Linked DNA regions of Thermocoleostomius sinensis A174. The protein of the gene in region 1 binds, or shares a complex with, the protein of each later gene. Links are inferred from orthologs where the notes say so. Each region holds a gene or a part of one and is shown in the gene's direction. Other genes may lie near its edges.

Region 1 (6,639 bases):
TGAAGGGCAATTGTTCTTGGGCGATTTGCTGAAAGCGATTGTAGATCTCGCGTCGTTTGCTTTCATCGAGTTCTTGCACCCCCTGAGTAAACAGCCGATCGATTTCCTGCTCCCACTCTGAGACTTCCCATCCAGTTATTTTCGGTTCTCCCGGGAGGGGCCCTTGATTAAATTGGTGCAGCGATCCCTGGCTCGACCAAATATTGTAGCCACTGTGGGGATCAATGCCACCCCCGCCAAACCCGCCAACATAGGCCTCCCAGTCGCGGCGTTGCAGCTTTTGAATCACCGAATTAAAGCTGAGGGATTGTAAATCTACGCGAATGCCGATCGCCTCTAGGTCTTGCTTAATTTGTGAGGCTACTCGCACGCGAGATACTTCTTCCGATCGCACCAGCAGCACAAACCGCACCGGATTGCCGTCCCAATCTTCCAGTTGTCCTAGCACGTTGTATTTGAATCCCGCTTGCTGAAGTAACTGCTTGGCTTGCTCTGGGTCATAGTCATAGACTTTTAGTCCTTGCTCTGGCGACAGGTAAAAGGGATTTTGGCTATCTAGGGGAGAGTTTTGTAGTTCGCCCAGCCCTTGATAGATGGTGTCTCGCATGCGTTGGCGATCGATAGCATGAGCCACGGCCTGCCGAAACTCTAGCGTATTAAACCAGCGCGATTTGATCGGATCAACAAACGGCTTGCCATTTTGATCGCTGGCTTTGTTAAGGTTAAAGCCAACGAATCGGCTGCCGGTCTCTGGCCCACCGTTATAGATGCTATAGCCGCCTCGCTCTTCCTCTAGCTTCAGCAATTGAAACTGTTCAGGCTTGACGCTGAGACTGTCAAGTTCACCCGATCGAAAACTCAGCAGTTGACTATCCTCTGAACTAATCACCTGCAAAATAATGCGCTCAATATAGGGCTGCGGGTTGCCCTGCGCATCTTGCCGCCAGTAGTAGGGGTTACGGCGAAACACCACGCGCTGACCAGGGGCATAGCTCTCCATGGTGTAGAGTCCACTACCAATAATTTTTTGGGGATCAGTGTCGGCAGTCCAGATAGATTGAAATTTGAGATTGCCGTTAGCGTCTTTTGTCTGGACTGACTCGCGCAGCACATGAGCCGGCAGAATGGGTAGACCACTGCTGTAGCGCAAAAAGGGAGCAAACGGCTCGGGGGTGACAAATTCAACGCGGCGATCGTCCAGCTTGCGCACCGACGGAAACGCCCCAGTGTCTCCAATGCGCAGAATATCGCGCACACCACTGGCAATGGCTTCGTTCAGGTAGATATCTTGGAACGTGAACACCACATTATCCGTTGTCAGTGGTTCTCCGTCCGACCATCGCAACCCCTCGCGCAGGGTAAACACAATGCGTTTGTTGTCCGGAGCCACCTCCCAGGCTTCGGCTAATCCGGGTTCGAGATCCCCCGTGACACCATTAGTTTCGAGCAGTCCGGTGAAAATCAAGCTGAAGACCGCGTTAGAGTAAAGCGAATCATTCAGCGCGTAGTTAAATGTAGAGGGATCACTGGATGTGGCTGATACAATCTGCGGCACTCGTGCCTCCGCCGATCGCATTTGCCCAATGCTACAACTTCCTAGTCCCATTGCCAGCCCCATTGCCAGCCCGATCGCCAATCCTCGCCGTACCCAAGCAGTCAGCGCTGTAGTCCTCAACCTTCTGATTAACCCAACACCGAAGGTCATGATAGTTGACCAGACTTTAAGAAACCAAGCCGTAAAACAACGCATACCTTTAATAGATTCGGCAATAAAAGTAGAACAGCACGTTTTTAGGAGATTAAATCATTAATGGCGAGCAAGTCTTGCCTGAATGCGTTTAGTTTTGCTAGTCAGTGGCACTTCTTCGATAAGATGCCCATCAATCCATTTCAGCCGATCGATTGGACAGTTCATAAACTCTTCGAGAGAAGGGGGGGAAACGGTAGAGGAAATCAACATCGGTGCTAGGAACTAAGCAATAAAATTTATGAACGGAGCACTGTAGCCATCATATCTTGCAAGTTGTCTTGCAAGTTGGTATCGCCTGCACAGCAAAGTCAGGGAAAAATCGCTACGATCGACAATAGCTCACTGCGAACGCTTTCCTTCCAACGCCCCACACCCACTATGTCAGAGTTCAACATTAAAGCGCCCTTTGAACCGACTGGCGATCAGCCCAAAGCGATTAGAAAACTGACGAAATATATTCAGGATGGACAGCAATATCAAACCTTACTAGGTGCAACGGGAACTGGAAAAACCCACACTGTAGCACGGGTAATTCAGAACGTTGGCAAACCCACCCTTGTGTTGGCCCACAACAAAACCCTAGCAGCCCAGTTGTGCAACGAGTTGCGCGAGTTCTTTCCTGACAATGCTGTTGAATATTTCATTAGCTATTACGATTACTACCAGCCGGAAGCCTACATTCCCGTCACCGATACCTATATTGCAAAAACCGCATCGATCAACGACGAGATCGACATGTTGCGGCACTCGGCTACTCGATCGCTGTTTGAACGCAAAGATGTAATTGTAGTGGCGTCGATTAGCTGCATCTACGGTTTGGGGATTCCGTCAGAATATTTGAATGCGTCGATTCCGTTCAAAGTGGGCATGGAAGTCGATCAGCGGCAGATTTTACGCGACCTAGCTTCGGTGCAATACGAGCGCAATGATTTAGATTTGGGGCGCGGTAAGTTTCGCGTCAAAGGAGATGTGCTGGAAATTGGCCCAGCTTATGAAGATCGAATTATTCGGATTGAGTTCTTTGGTGACGAAATTGATGCCATTCGCTACATCGATCCAATCACTGGAGAAACGCTGCAAAGTATGGATGCCTTGAATGTATATCCGGCTCGTCACTTTGTTACGCCAGACGATCGCCTAGAGGAAGCCTGCAACGCGATCGAACAAGAGTTAAAAGACCGCTTAGAAGAACTTGAAAAAGATAATAAATTACTAGAAGCACAACGATTGGAGCAACGCACTCGTTACGATCTAGAGATGCTGCGAGAGGTGGGTTACTGCAACGGCGTAGAGAACTATGCCCGACACTTAGCAGGACGCTTACCCGGCTCACCACCCGAATGCTTGATCGATTATTTTCCCAAAGATTGGCTGCTGGTAATTGATGAATCGCATGTGACAATTCCACAGATTCGAGGCATGTACAATGGCGATCGATCGCGTAAACTGACGCTGATTGAACACGGATTTCGTTTGCCCAGTGCCGCTGACAATCGTCCGCTAAAATCAGAAGAATTTTGGGAAAAGGTCAATCAGTGTATCTTTGTGTCAGCGACACCGGGTACCTGGGAGTTAGAAGTCTCGGATGGCAAGTTTGATGTAGTAGGAGAAGGCAAGAACGAAATTAAAACCTATGTACCTGGGACGGGGCGCGTGGTAGAGCAGGTGATTCGCCCAACAGGTGTGGTTGATCCGGAAATCTTTGTACGCAATACAGACGGACAAATTGACGATTTGTTGCATGAAGTGCAAGAGCGAGTACAGAAGAATGAACGCACACTTGTCACAACGCTAACAAAACGAATGGCAGAAGACTTAACTGAATATCTGCAAGAGCGAGCTATTCGAGTCCGCTATTTACACTCCGAAATTAATTCGATCGAACGCATTGAAATTCTACAAGATTTACGTCAAGGTGAATTTGATGTGCTGATTGGAGTGAACTTATTGAGGGAAGGCTTGGATTTACCGGAAGTTTCTCTAGTGGCGATTCTGGATGCCGATAAAGAGGGCTTCTTGCGGGCTGAACGATCGCTGATTCAGACAATTGGACGAGCAGCACGGCATGTGCGCGGTCAAGCCATTCTCTATGCCGATAATCTCACAGACAGCATGGCTCGGGCTATCAGCGAGACTGAACGTCGCCGCAAAATTCAACTCGAGTACAACGAAAAGCACGGCATTACTCCACAACCGATTGTTAAGCGCTCCAACAACTCAATTCTTCAATTCCTGGAGGTGTCTCGTCGCCTCACCGCTCAGGAACTCGAGCAAGCCTATGAACAGGCCGATGATCTGCCCTTAGAAAACATTCCTGATTTAATTGTCAAACTAGAAGCAGAGATGAAACAAGCCGCCAAAGATTTAGAATTTGAAGAAGCGGCCAAATTGCGCGATCGGATTAAGCATTTGCGCGACAAGTTGCTGGGCAAACATTAGACAGCAAACATTAGACAAAGTGCTCGAAAACCTGATGGGAAATTATTTAAGAAATGTCAGAACAAGTGCATTTGCTTGCAACCTGATGCTGGCGGTTTCCGGTTGAACTGCATGGGGTAACGAAATAAGTTTCCGAAATTCTATGGCTGGATAGGAAAAATCGCAGTAGCCTTCGATAGTGACTCGTTCCATCTGTTCGCCCCAAAGCAATAACGCATTTGGAGCAACCCGAATGCCTAAATTCTCAGCCGCAATTGCAGGAATTTGGGCGGTAACAACCAACGTCGTTTCTGTTTCCTGAATTTCAACGATCGAGGAACCCATTGCATCTACGTTAGCCATGAATAATCCTTCAATTAAGAGGAGATTGTAAGAGGAGATTGACAAATTTCAAACAGCGTTGCGGTCAACAGCGTACAAGTTCATCATTTGGTTAACTGATCACTCTTTTCCCTCCACCCCTCCATCCTCTCTCACACAGAGCGAAGGGACTTCAAGAGGGCGGCGCAAGGTTTGTCAGTTAATCAGGTTTATAGTCCAATACCAGAGGCAACCGTCAGGAGTTGGGAAACTCTTCTGGAACAAGCTTCCTTATAAAGCTACACATAAAATTTGAGGAATTCTTGAAGTTACAAAACTTAGTAAATGCTAGCGCCGGAATTTGCAATTCTTATCTTTTGGCATAAAGGACATACTCGCGATTACGATAAGCGATCGGTAGATCCAGTTGATGTTGGCGCTGGGTCGCAAAAAAACTAGCTTGGTATTGCTGCATTAATGCTTGCACTTGCGCTGTTGTCAGTTGATAGTAGCCAGCCGTCAGCCGGTCTTCGATCGCATCGCGAGGATCAGTAGTTGATGTTGTCACTGTCCAAACAGCGTCTCCCCCCCCCAAATTTGTTAACCGCTCGTGCCATTCCACAATACCAGCCGGATTTTGTGGCAGAAACTTGAACTTGGCGATTGTTGGGCGTCTGGTCAACCAGGTAAAATTGGCGAACTCAACTGGCGGTGTAATAATAACCGCTTGTCTGGGCGTTTCGCGACGAATCCAACGAGTGAAATTTCGCCAAGCAGGATCGACCCCTTGCACTTCAGCCGGAAATGCTTCCACGTCCAAAACTTGCTGATAGAAATTCGGGACTGCCAAGCCAAGGCTGAGTCCAAGCAACAGAATACTAGCAAGTCGGAACGATCGCGGCCACCAAACCCCAATTGAGTGTTGCAGCACACAGGCCAATAGTAAACAGGTTCCCAAGGGCAATAGTACATCGCCCAATCGAAATGGGTAGTATTGCAGCCAACGACCTTCCGCATCGAACGGCGCAATTACTAATCCCACTCCAAATGGAATCAGCGCCATCCCGACAAACCATGCCAACCGGAACGCTGAGGTGATCTGGTCTTGAGCCATAGGTTGAGCCGATCGCCGCTGCTGGTGTAACACGACCACACAACCACCGAATAGTATGAGCAAGACGATCGGACGAATCCATTCCTCTGACGACCACGATAGGGGATTGAGGTGGTGCGCTAGCCGCAAAAACACATAGATGTAAGAGGGAGCTAGCGGAGTTGTTGGAGGCGTTGCGGTTAACTGTTGACTAACGGCTGGAATGGCAAATCCACTGGCTGCAATGTAGAGCAAAAGACTGGAACCAAGATAATCACTGGACTTTGGATAGGTACGGCGATGTAGCAAAATCCAGCCCAAGCTCACCAAAAACGCCCAACCGCCCACCAAGACATGAAACGAGGTCATTAGCCCCAACAACAGGGCAGCAGCCCGATAGCGCCCCGCCAAAAGCCACCCAATCGCCAGCGGCAGTAAACTATAGGCAACCGCTTTGGCTTCTAAAGACCCAACCATCCACTCTCCGGCAATGGCTCCTTGGTCATAGGCACAGCGATCGAGCAAAAACCGATCGCAGCCGCTGTGCAGATAGAGAATCAAGGCTAGCAACAGTAAGGGTAACGTTAGACCTAACCACCGCCCTAGCCACACTAAACCGAAGGCGAACAAACTGTAACAAACCAACCGCCCTAGAATAGATGCAGCCAAAAATCCCCACGCGGCCGCCAGCCAACCAAATGTTGCTTGAAACAACAGCCGATACCCCGCTGGTTGATTCAAGTACCAATCGTTTGCGACCCAATGCGGCTGCACAAACTGTCTGGCGAGAGGCAACACATCAATTTCATTCCACCCCACTTCGCCCATATTGCCGTCTAGCAACAGTTCTAGGCAAAGCAATACCAGAACCGCTAGCGTTTGTAACCAAATCTGCCAATGAGGTAGCTTGAATCGAGCTAAACTGGCACCCATAGCCCCTGTTGAACACTGTGTAACCTAGAGTGTACTGTGTTTTTATTCAATTCTTCGGACAGTGTTTGTGAAACCGCTGACCCCCTTTAGCCCTCACCCTCAATTCCTCTGCCACGGTGAGCGC
Region 2 (6,720 bases), 2.4 Mb from region 1 along the record:
ACCTTGCGTTTGAGATGGGTTTGGTCGATCGCTTACCTCCCGTGCGTGGTAAAAATGCTGAAATTCGTGACTCAAATGAAATGTCTGATACCGATCGCTAATCGTTCTCTTCTTCCCCCTTTCCTTTTTCCCACCCCTAGGAGACGATCGTGGATTTTAGACAAATCGTCAATTTCAGGATGGTTAAGCAAGAAGCGAGTGCGTTGCATCGATCGTTAACGCCAATCCTGGAACTCGATGAAAAGTTTGCAGAATTAATTTTAATTGATCTGGCCAAAGTGGTGCAAATTTGTGGACAAGCGAGTGGTGAAATCACCTCGGCTGAATTATTGGCCTATCTAATTATCTATGCCCTAATTAAAAAGGATAAAGATAAACTCAATGTTGCCTTAAATACATGGGAGTTTTCTGAAGTTGAGCGATCGAAATTCGAGAAAACAACACTGCAAATTTTGCTAAATTTAACCAAACATCAAACTCCAGATCAATTAACGTTACCGTCTGTTTTGAATAAGCTTGATGAGGAGAAAAATACTCACTATTTAGATACGGCAGTTAATGCAATCTACAAATTTGCCCAGGTGATTGTCAAGGCAGATGGCGAAATTTCGATGCAGGAAATGGATGCTTTATCCCATATTTGGCAACTGCTGCATTCCTATCAATCGATCGAGGATTATCAAGCTGCATTGAATCAAGCGGTGGCGAAAATTCCGTCGCAGACGATCGAGCAAACTCCATCCTCGTCAACCGCCTCGAACACACAACTCGCTGATAAATCAGTTGCCAAAAGTGAAGCTGAGTTGAACCAAATTTTGAATCAAGCCCTGGCAGAATTGAATGATTTGGTGGGTCTAGATAATATCAAAGAAGAAGTGAAAACGCTGGCAAATTTTCTTAAGGTGCAGAAAATCCGTGAGGAACGTGGGCTAGCGCAAACCTCCGTTTCACTGCACGCCGTCTTTTGTGGTCCACCCGGCACCGGCAAGACGACCGTGGCTCGCTTGATGAGTCGAATTTATCAGGGCTTGGGCTTTTTGACGAAAGGGCATCTTGTAGAAACCGATCGGGCTGGATTGGTGGCCGGTTACATCGGTAAAACCGCAGAAAAAGTAGAGGCGGTAATTAATTCGGCTCTCGATGGTGTGTTGTTTATTGACGAAGCTTACTCACTGGCTCCTGAAGATGCCGAACGAGATTTCGGGCGAGAAGCAATCGATGTGTTGTTAAAACGCATGGAAGACAACCGCGATCGATTGGTGGTAATTGTGGCAGGATATACCGATGAAATGACCCGTTTTATTGAATCGAATCCAGGCTTAAAGTCGCGTTTCAATCGCTATTTTTATTTCGATGATTATAAGCCGGATGAACTATTACAGATTTTTGAAAAGATGGCCAATAAAAGCCATTTTCATCTCACTGCTGCTACCCGCACCAAGCTCTTACGGGTGTTTGAAGAACTCTATGTTCGGCGCGATCGAACCTTTGGTAATGCACGAGTTGCCCGAAACCTGTTTGAAAAGAGTATTGAACGGCAAGCAAATCGACTTGCGGTACTGTCTTCTTTAACCGACGAGGTATTAACTACTCTGCAACCCGACGACATTCCGGTTGATGCTGTTGGCACCCTGGCAGGCAAAGTGAATTGGCAAGCGCTATCTTTTCCCTCATCTAGCTCTGCCTCGTCTTCGCTATCTCCCTCGATCGCGGCTGTGGCCGATCGCTTGAATCGCTCTTTAAACTCCCAAAACATTACTGCCCGAGTGACCAACACCAACGGTTCGCTGCAAGTGATGCTAGAGTCAGACCAGATTCCTAGCGAAGCTGAACTCGTTGAGTTTGTTCGGCAAGAACTGGCGCACATGAGTCTCGATGCGATTCAGAAGGTGACGATCTATGGGCGACAGATCAACACTGACATTCCAGCTTGGAGCGAAGAATTTGATGCTCGATCGACAATCGGTTAAGAGGTTGGTTGAATAGAATCAATAGATGGCTCAAACTGCCCTTTCCTCACCCTCACCCCCAGCAGAAGGAGCTGCAACGCCCTCCCCTTCTTCCACAGGAGTAGGGATTGGGGGATGGAGCGTAATGGTTGCCACGTGTCAAACATCCTCTAGGAGCACGTCAATTCCAATCTGAAGGACTCAACTTAGATCCCAAAGGTAAATCCAAACAACAGAGTGTAAAGCAGCAACCCTGCCACAATGCCGTAGGAGCAAGAAAGGGTGGCAGAGAAGGGAATGTGCTTGTTGAGATAGATAAGACCGCTGAGGGTGGTGGACAGCGCTAGAACCCCGAGGGGAATCCCATAGGTTGCATACTGGTTCAAATAGTTGACCAGCAACAGCATCGCAATCATCCACGCCGCCGCTGCCACAAACAGCGAAATTTCAGAAATGTGACGGGGAGGACGAATCGATCGGGTGAACAAGGCAAAGTAGGTAATGACAAGAGGCGGTAGAGTCGCAGCCGCTAGGCACTTTAGACCAGCTTCGATGTTGAGGGTAAAAGCTTGCGCAATAAGACTGACGATCAAGCTACCCACAATCGCGTAGGACAATGTCACCAATAGCCGACTCAAGGCATAAATCAGTGGTCGAGGCTTGCGATTGTGTAGCTTAGCTTCCACATCGAGTGCTCGATCGCTCTCCATTTCATCAACGGACTTGTTTCTGTCACCCTTTTCTCTGTCGTGCATAGGTCACTGGTATAAAAATATATAACTGATCTTCAGCGTGTATCCGTGCAGTTCCTACTATCCAAAGACGTAGATCCTGAGAAGGAGAATCGCGATCAGTCATGTCTTCAAGAGATGCGATACCCTTGAGTACGGAAGACTCGAGGACAAACGTACAGGACACGCCTAGGAAACGCTTAGGTTCATTCCACCGCTTTTATTGTAAGTCTTTGTTAGTCCTTGCGCTTCTGTATCTTGGCTATTTGCGTTCATTCGTATCTTTAGCTTCATGCCTCAATCGATCGATTTTCTCAAGCATCTGAATCCATCTCAACATCGGGCCGTTGAGCACTTTTGTGGGCCACTGCTCGTGGTGGCCGGAGCAGGGTCTGGAAAAACACGAGCGCTGACCTATCGCATTGCCAACTTGGTGCTAACCCATCGAGTCGATCCTGAAAATATCCTCGCCGTCACCTTTACCAATAAGGCGGCACGGGAAATGAAAGAGCGGATTGAGCGGTTGTTTGCCGAACAGCAGGCTTGGGAAAAGTACGATAAACCACTGACAGAACTAGCTCCCGTAGAGCAAACCCGGCTAAAATCGCAGGTCTACAAAACCATCACCAAAGATTTGTGGATTGGCACGTTCCATGCCCTGTGTGCGCGCATCCTGCGGTTTGACATCGAAAAATATCAAAGCCCTCAAGGGTTTCGCTGGAATCGAAATTTCTCTATTTTGGATGAATCTGATGCGCAGAGCCTAGTGAAAGACATTGTTGTCAACCAATTAAATTTGGACGATAAGAAATTTGAGCCACGATCGATGCGCTATGCCATCAGTAATGCCAAAAACCAGGGGTTGTCACCAGAAGATGTAGAACGGGAACAGCCCAATTTTCGCGGGCGCGTTTTGGCCAATGTCTATTCTGAGTATCTAAAAGGACTGGCTGCCAACAACTCAGTCGATTTTGATGATCTAATCTGGATTCCAGTGCAGCTTTTTCAGCAAAACGAACAGGTATTAGCCTATTGGCACAAGCGATTTCGCCATATTTTGGTGGATGAATATCAGGATACTAATCGCACCCAATATGATTTAATTCGATTGCTGGTGACAAATGGAGAAGATTCGCGTAAATTTAACGACTGGAACCATCGATCGATCTTTGTGGTGGGCGACGCGGATCAGTCAATCTATTCGTTTCGAGCGGCAGATTTTACCATTCTCATGGACTTTCAGCATGACTTCGGCGATGGTTTGCCAGATGATGACACACGGACAATGGTGAAACTGGAGGAAAACTATCGATCGACAGCTAACATTCTCGAAGTTGCGAATGAATTAATTGAAAACAATACCGAACGAATTGACAAAGTTCTGCGTCCAACTCGTGGCACTGGAGAAGAAATCTTCTGTTACCGCGCCGATGATGAAACCGCAGAAGCCCACTTCGTTGTCAATCAAATTCGGCAGATGGAACTGACAGAGCCGGATTTGCAATGGGGTAGCTTTGCGATTCTCTATCGCACCAATGCACAGTCGCGGGCGTTTGAAGAAGTGTTGGTAAAGTATGCGATTCCCTATACGGTGGTAGGCGGTTTGCGATTTTATGATCGTAAAGAAATCAAAGATGTGCTGGCCTACCTGCGGGTGATTGCCAACCCTGACGATACTATTAGCCTCAAGCGCATCATCAACACCCCCCGCCGTGGTATCGGCAAAGCCACAATCGATCGCTTAGAAAATGCCGCCAGAGAACTGAACATTCCCCTCTGGCAACTGCTCACTGATGAGACCTCGGTGCAAACATTAGCGGGACGATCGGCTAAGCCAGTGCTGACTTTCACCAGCCTCGTGCGAACTTGGCAAGAACAAGTAGAAACCGCTGCTGCTTCTACCATCGTACAGGGAATTTTGGAAGATTCCGGCTATATAGCAGATCTCAAAAATCAGGGAACCGACGAAGCGATCGATCGGTTGCAAAACGTGCAGGAGCTTTATAACGCTGTTTTACAGTTTGAAGAAGAAAACGACGAATCTAATCTACCGCTATTTTTGGCCAATGCGTCATTAGCCTCCGATTTGGACAACTTAAATGAGCAACAGCAGTCGAAAGTATCGCTGATGACGCTGCATTCCTCCAAGGGACTGGAGTTTCCCGTAGTATTTTTAGTGGGGTTAGAGCAGGGCTTGTTTCCCAACTTCCGCTCGCTGGAAGATCCCAAGGCGATCGAAGAAGAGCGGCGGCTCTGCTATGTAGGCATCACTCGCGCCAAAGAGCGGCTATTTCTCAGCTATGCCCGTGAACGGCGATTATACGGCAATCGAGAACCCGCCAGCCCGTCGCTATTTTTGGCAGAATTGCCCAAAGACTTGCTGTTGAGTAGCGTCGCCAATGCCATTCCTACCAAATTTACGCAGCAAATTCGTGATGTTAAACGTGACCAAGCAGCGACAAAACCCAGCACCCCAAAAACCACCATTACCGACTGGAACGTGGGCGATCAAATTATTCATCCCAAATTTGGCATGGGGCAAGTGACGCACGTATTGGGCAGTGGCAACAAAGCGACGATCGCTGTGCGCTTTAATGATCAACCCATTCCTCGCATTCTCGATCCCAAACTGGTCGCGTTGAAGCGGGTGGAATAATAGGAGTAGTTTTGGTCATTGGGAGTCGGAAATCGGGAGTCGGAAGTCGGGAATTGGGACTGGCTTTTCTAAGGATTCTGGCTTGAACACGATCGCAAACGCTTGGCTGAAATCATGACTGCAACTTTTCCTTCCCCAGGAACAACAGATCGATCTTCCTTCGCTAAGCCATTGTTTGCGGCGATGGCAGCAAGCAACCTGGCAGGATCACCGATCGAGTTACTTGAAGAAACCTTACAGCGACTGAGCGCAGGCACCAATAGCTATACGGCGGACTGGTTTGGGCAATAAATTGCGAACTTACCGAATGGTGATGAGGAATAGGGGGCATAGGTAATGGGTTATGAAACATTATCATTTTTCTAAGCCATGCTCAGCGACATTAGCTCGTCGGACATTTCGAAGTTGGCTGTTACAGACTGTACATCGTCTAGCTCTTCCAAGGCATCCATCAGCTTCAATAGCGATCGTGCTTGTTCAGTGTCTGTGACTTCCACGCTGTTATTTGGAATCCAGCGCAACTCAGACTGGATTAGGCGATACCCTGATGCACTCAAAGCCTGGGACAATGATTCTAATTGCGATGCCTGAGTAAATACTTCGGCTCCTAAACTATCCTCGTCTAATTCAACGATTTCGTAGGACTCGGCTCCAGCTTCTAATAGGGCTTCCAATAACGCTTCTTCATCTAATTCAAAGACTTCTTTTCGACCGCGCAGGACGGGCTTTCCTTTAATGGTGACAACCCCTCGTTGGTCAAACATCCACCCCACACAGCCTGTTTCGCCCAAGTTTCCTCCGTTTTTGCTAAAGGCTGTTCTCAAGTCGGCGGCAGTACGATTGCGATTGTCGGTTAACGCTTCAATCAAAACGGCTACGCCACCGGGGCCGTACCCCTCATAGCGAATCGATTCTAGGTTGTCTCCATCGGCTCCTAGTTTGCCAGCTCCCTTGGCGATCGCCCGATCGATGTTGTCGTTGGGGATGCCTGCGGCTTTGGCCTTATCGATAGCTGTGCGGAGTTGAAAATTGCCAGCAGGGTCAGCTCCACCCGTTCTGGCTGCCACAATGATAGCCCGCGACATCTTAGCAAAGGTTTTTCCCTTAACCGCATCTACTCTAGCTTTCTGCCGTTTGATATTGGCCCATTTACTGTGTCCTGCCATGCCTCAACTTAACATTTCTGCTACTTCACCAAAACTAGAATAGACAAAGATCTAGCAGTTTTAGAACCGATTCCTATCCCTTCAGTAGGAGCGGGGAGCAGTTAACGTTCTTGCTATGGGACGATTCAAGTTTTATAAGATTTTTATAAAGTAATAACAACAAGGCAGTTTGTTTATTGTTGTAAGAGTTTTTTAACCCAGCCCGATCGCGTTTTTGA

The links.
Region 2: the proteins of uvrB (region 1) and pcrA are in contact, whole or in part, in a crystal structure (PDB 7EGT), measured with the Thermus thermophilus proteins. The link is inferred for Thermocoleostomius sinensis A174 from one-to-one orthologs. Residues at the interface, in WP_096411307.1 of Thermus thermophilus: Glu23, Leu25, Arg26, Asp27, Gly28, Glu29, Arg30, Phe31, Arg55, Glu326, Asp327, Phe328, Glu379, Ser382, Gln383, His398, Gly400, Arg401; in WP_096412145.1 of Thermus thermophilus: His654, Arg656, Phe657, Gln666, Asp668, Glu669, Lys680, Arg681, Leu682, Ser683, Lys685, Tyr686, Ala687.

What each region holds. Positions count from the first base shown.
Region 1 is NZ_CP113797.1:1,710,998-1,717,636, reverse strand. The notes cover bases 1,747-4,658. They hold uvrB (excinuclease ABC subunit UvrB), read left to right. Parts: upstream 1,747-2,128; coding sequence 2,129-4,189; downstream 4,190-4,658. Other genes in these bases: OXH18_RS07465 (Hsp20/alpha crystallin family protein), read right to left, coding at 4,232-4,531; OXH18_RS07475 (hypothetical protein), read right to left, coding at 1,808-1,960. Also shown: OXH18_RS07480 (ABC transporter substrate-binding protein), read right to left, coding at 1-1,705; OXH18_RS07460 (DUF6798 domain-containing protein), read right to left, coding at 4,860-6,515. UniProt on the Escherichia coli protein: The UvrABC repair system catalyzes the recognition and processing of DNA lesions. A damage recognition complex composed of 2 UvrA and 2 UvrB subunits scans DNA for abnormalities.
Region 2 is NZ_CP113797.1:4,091,376-4,098,095, reverse strand. Bases 2,662-5,654 are described here. They hold pcrA (DNA helicase PcrA), read left to right. Parts: upstream 2,662-2,972; coding sequence 2,973-5,336; downstream 5,337-5,654. Other genes in these bases: OXH18_RS17750 (hypothetical protein), read left to right, coding at 5,451-5,627; OXH18_RS17760 (hypothetical protein), read right to left, coding at 2,662-2,704. Also shown: OXH18_RS17770 (hypothetical protein), read left to right, coding at 1-101; OXH18_RS17765 (AAA family ATPase), read left to right, coding at 150-1,970; more of OXH18_RS17760, read right to left, coding at 2,156-2,661; OXH18_RS17745 (YebC/PmpR family DNA-binding transcriptional regulator), read right to left, coding at 5,699-6,502. UniProt on the Escherichia coli protein: A helicase with DNA-dependent ATPase activity. Unwinds DNA duplexes with 3'-5' polarity. Translocates on single-stranded DNA with 3'-5' polarity. Initiates unwinding more efficiently from a nicked substrate than double-stranded DNA.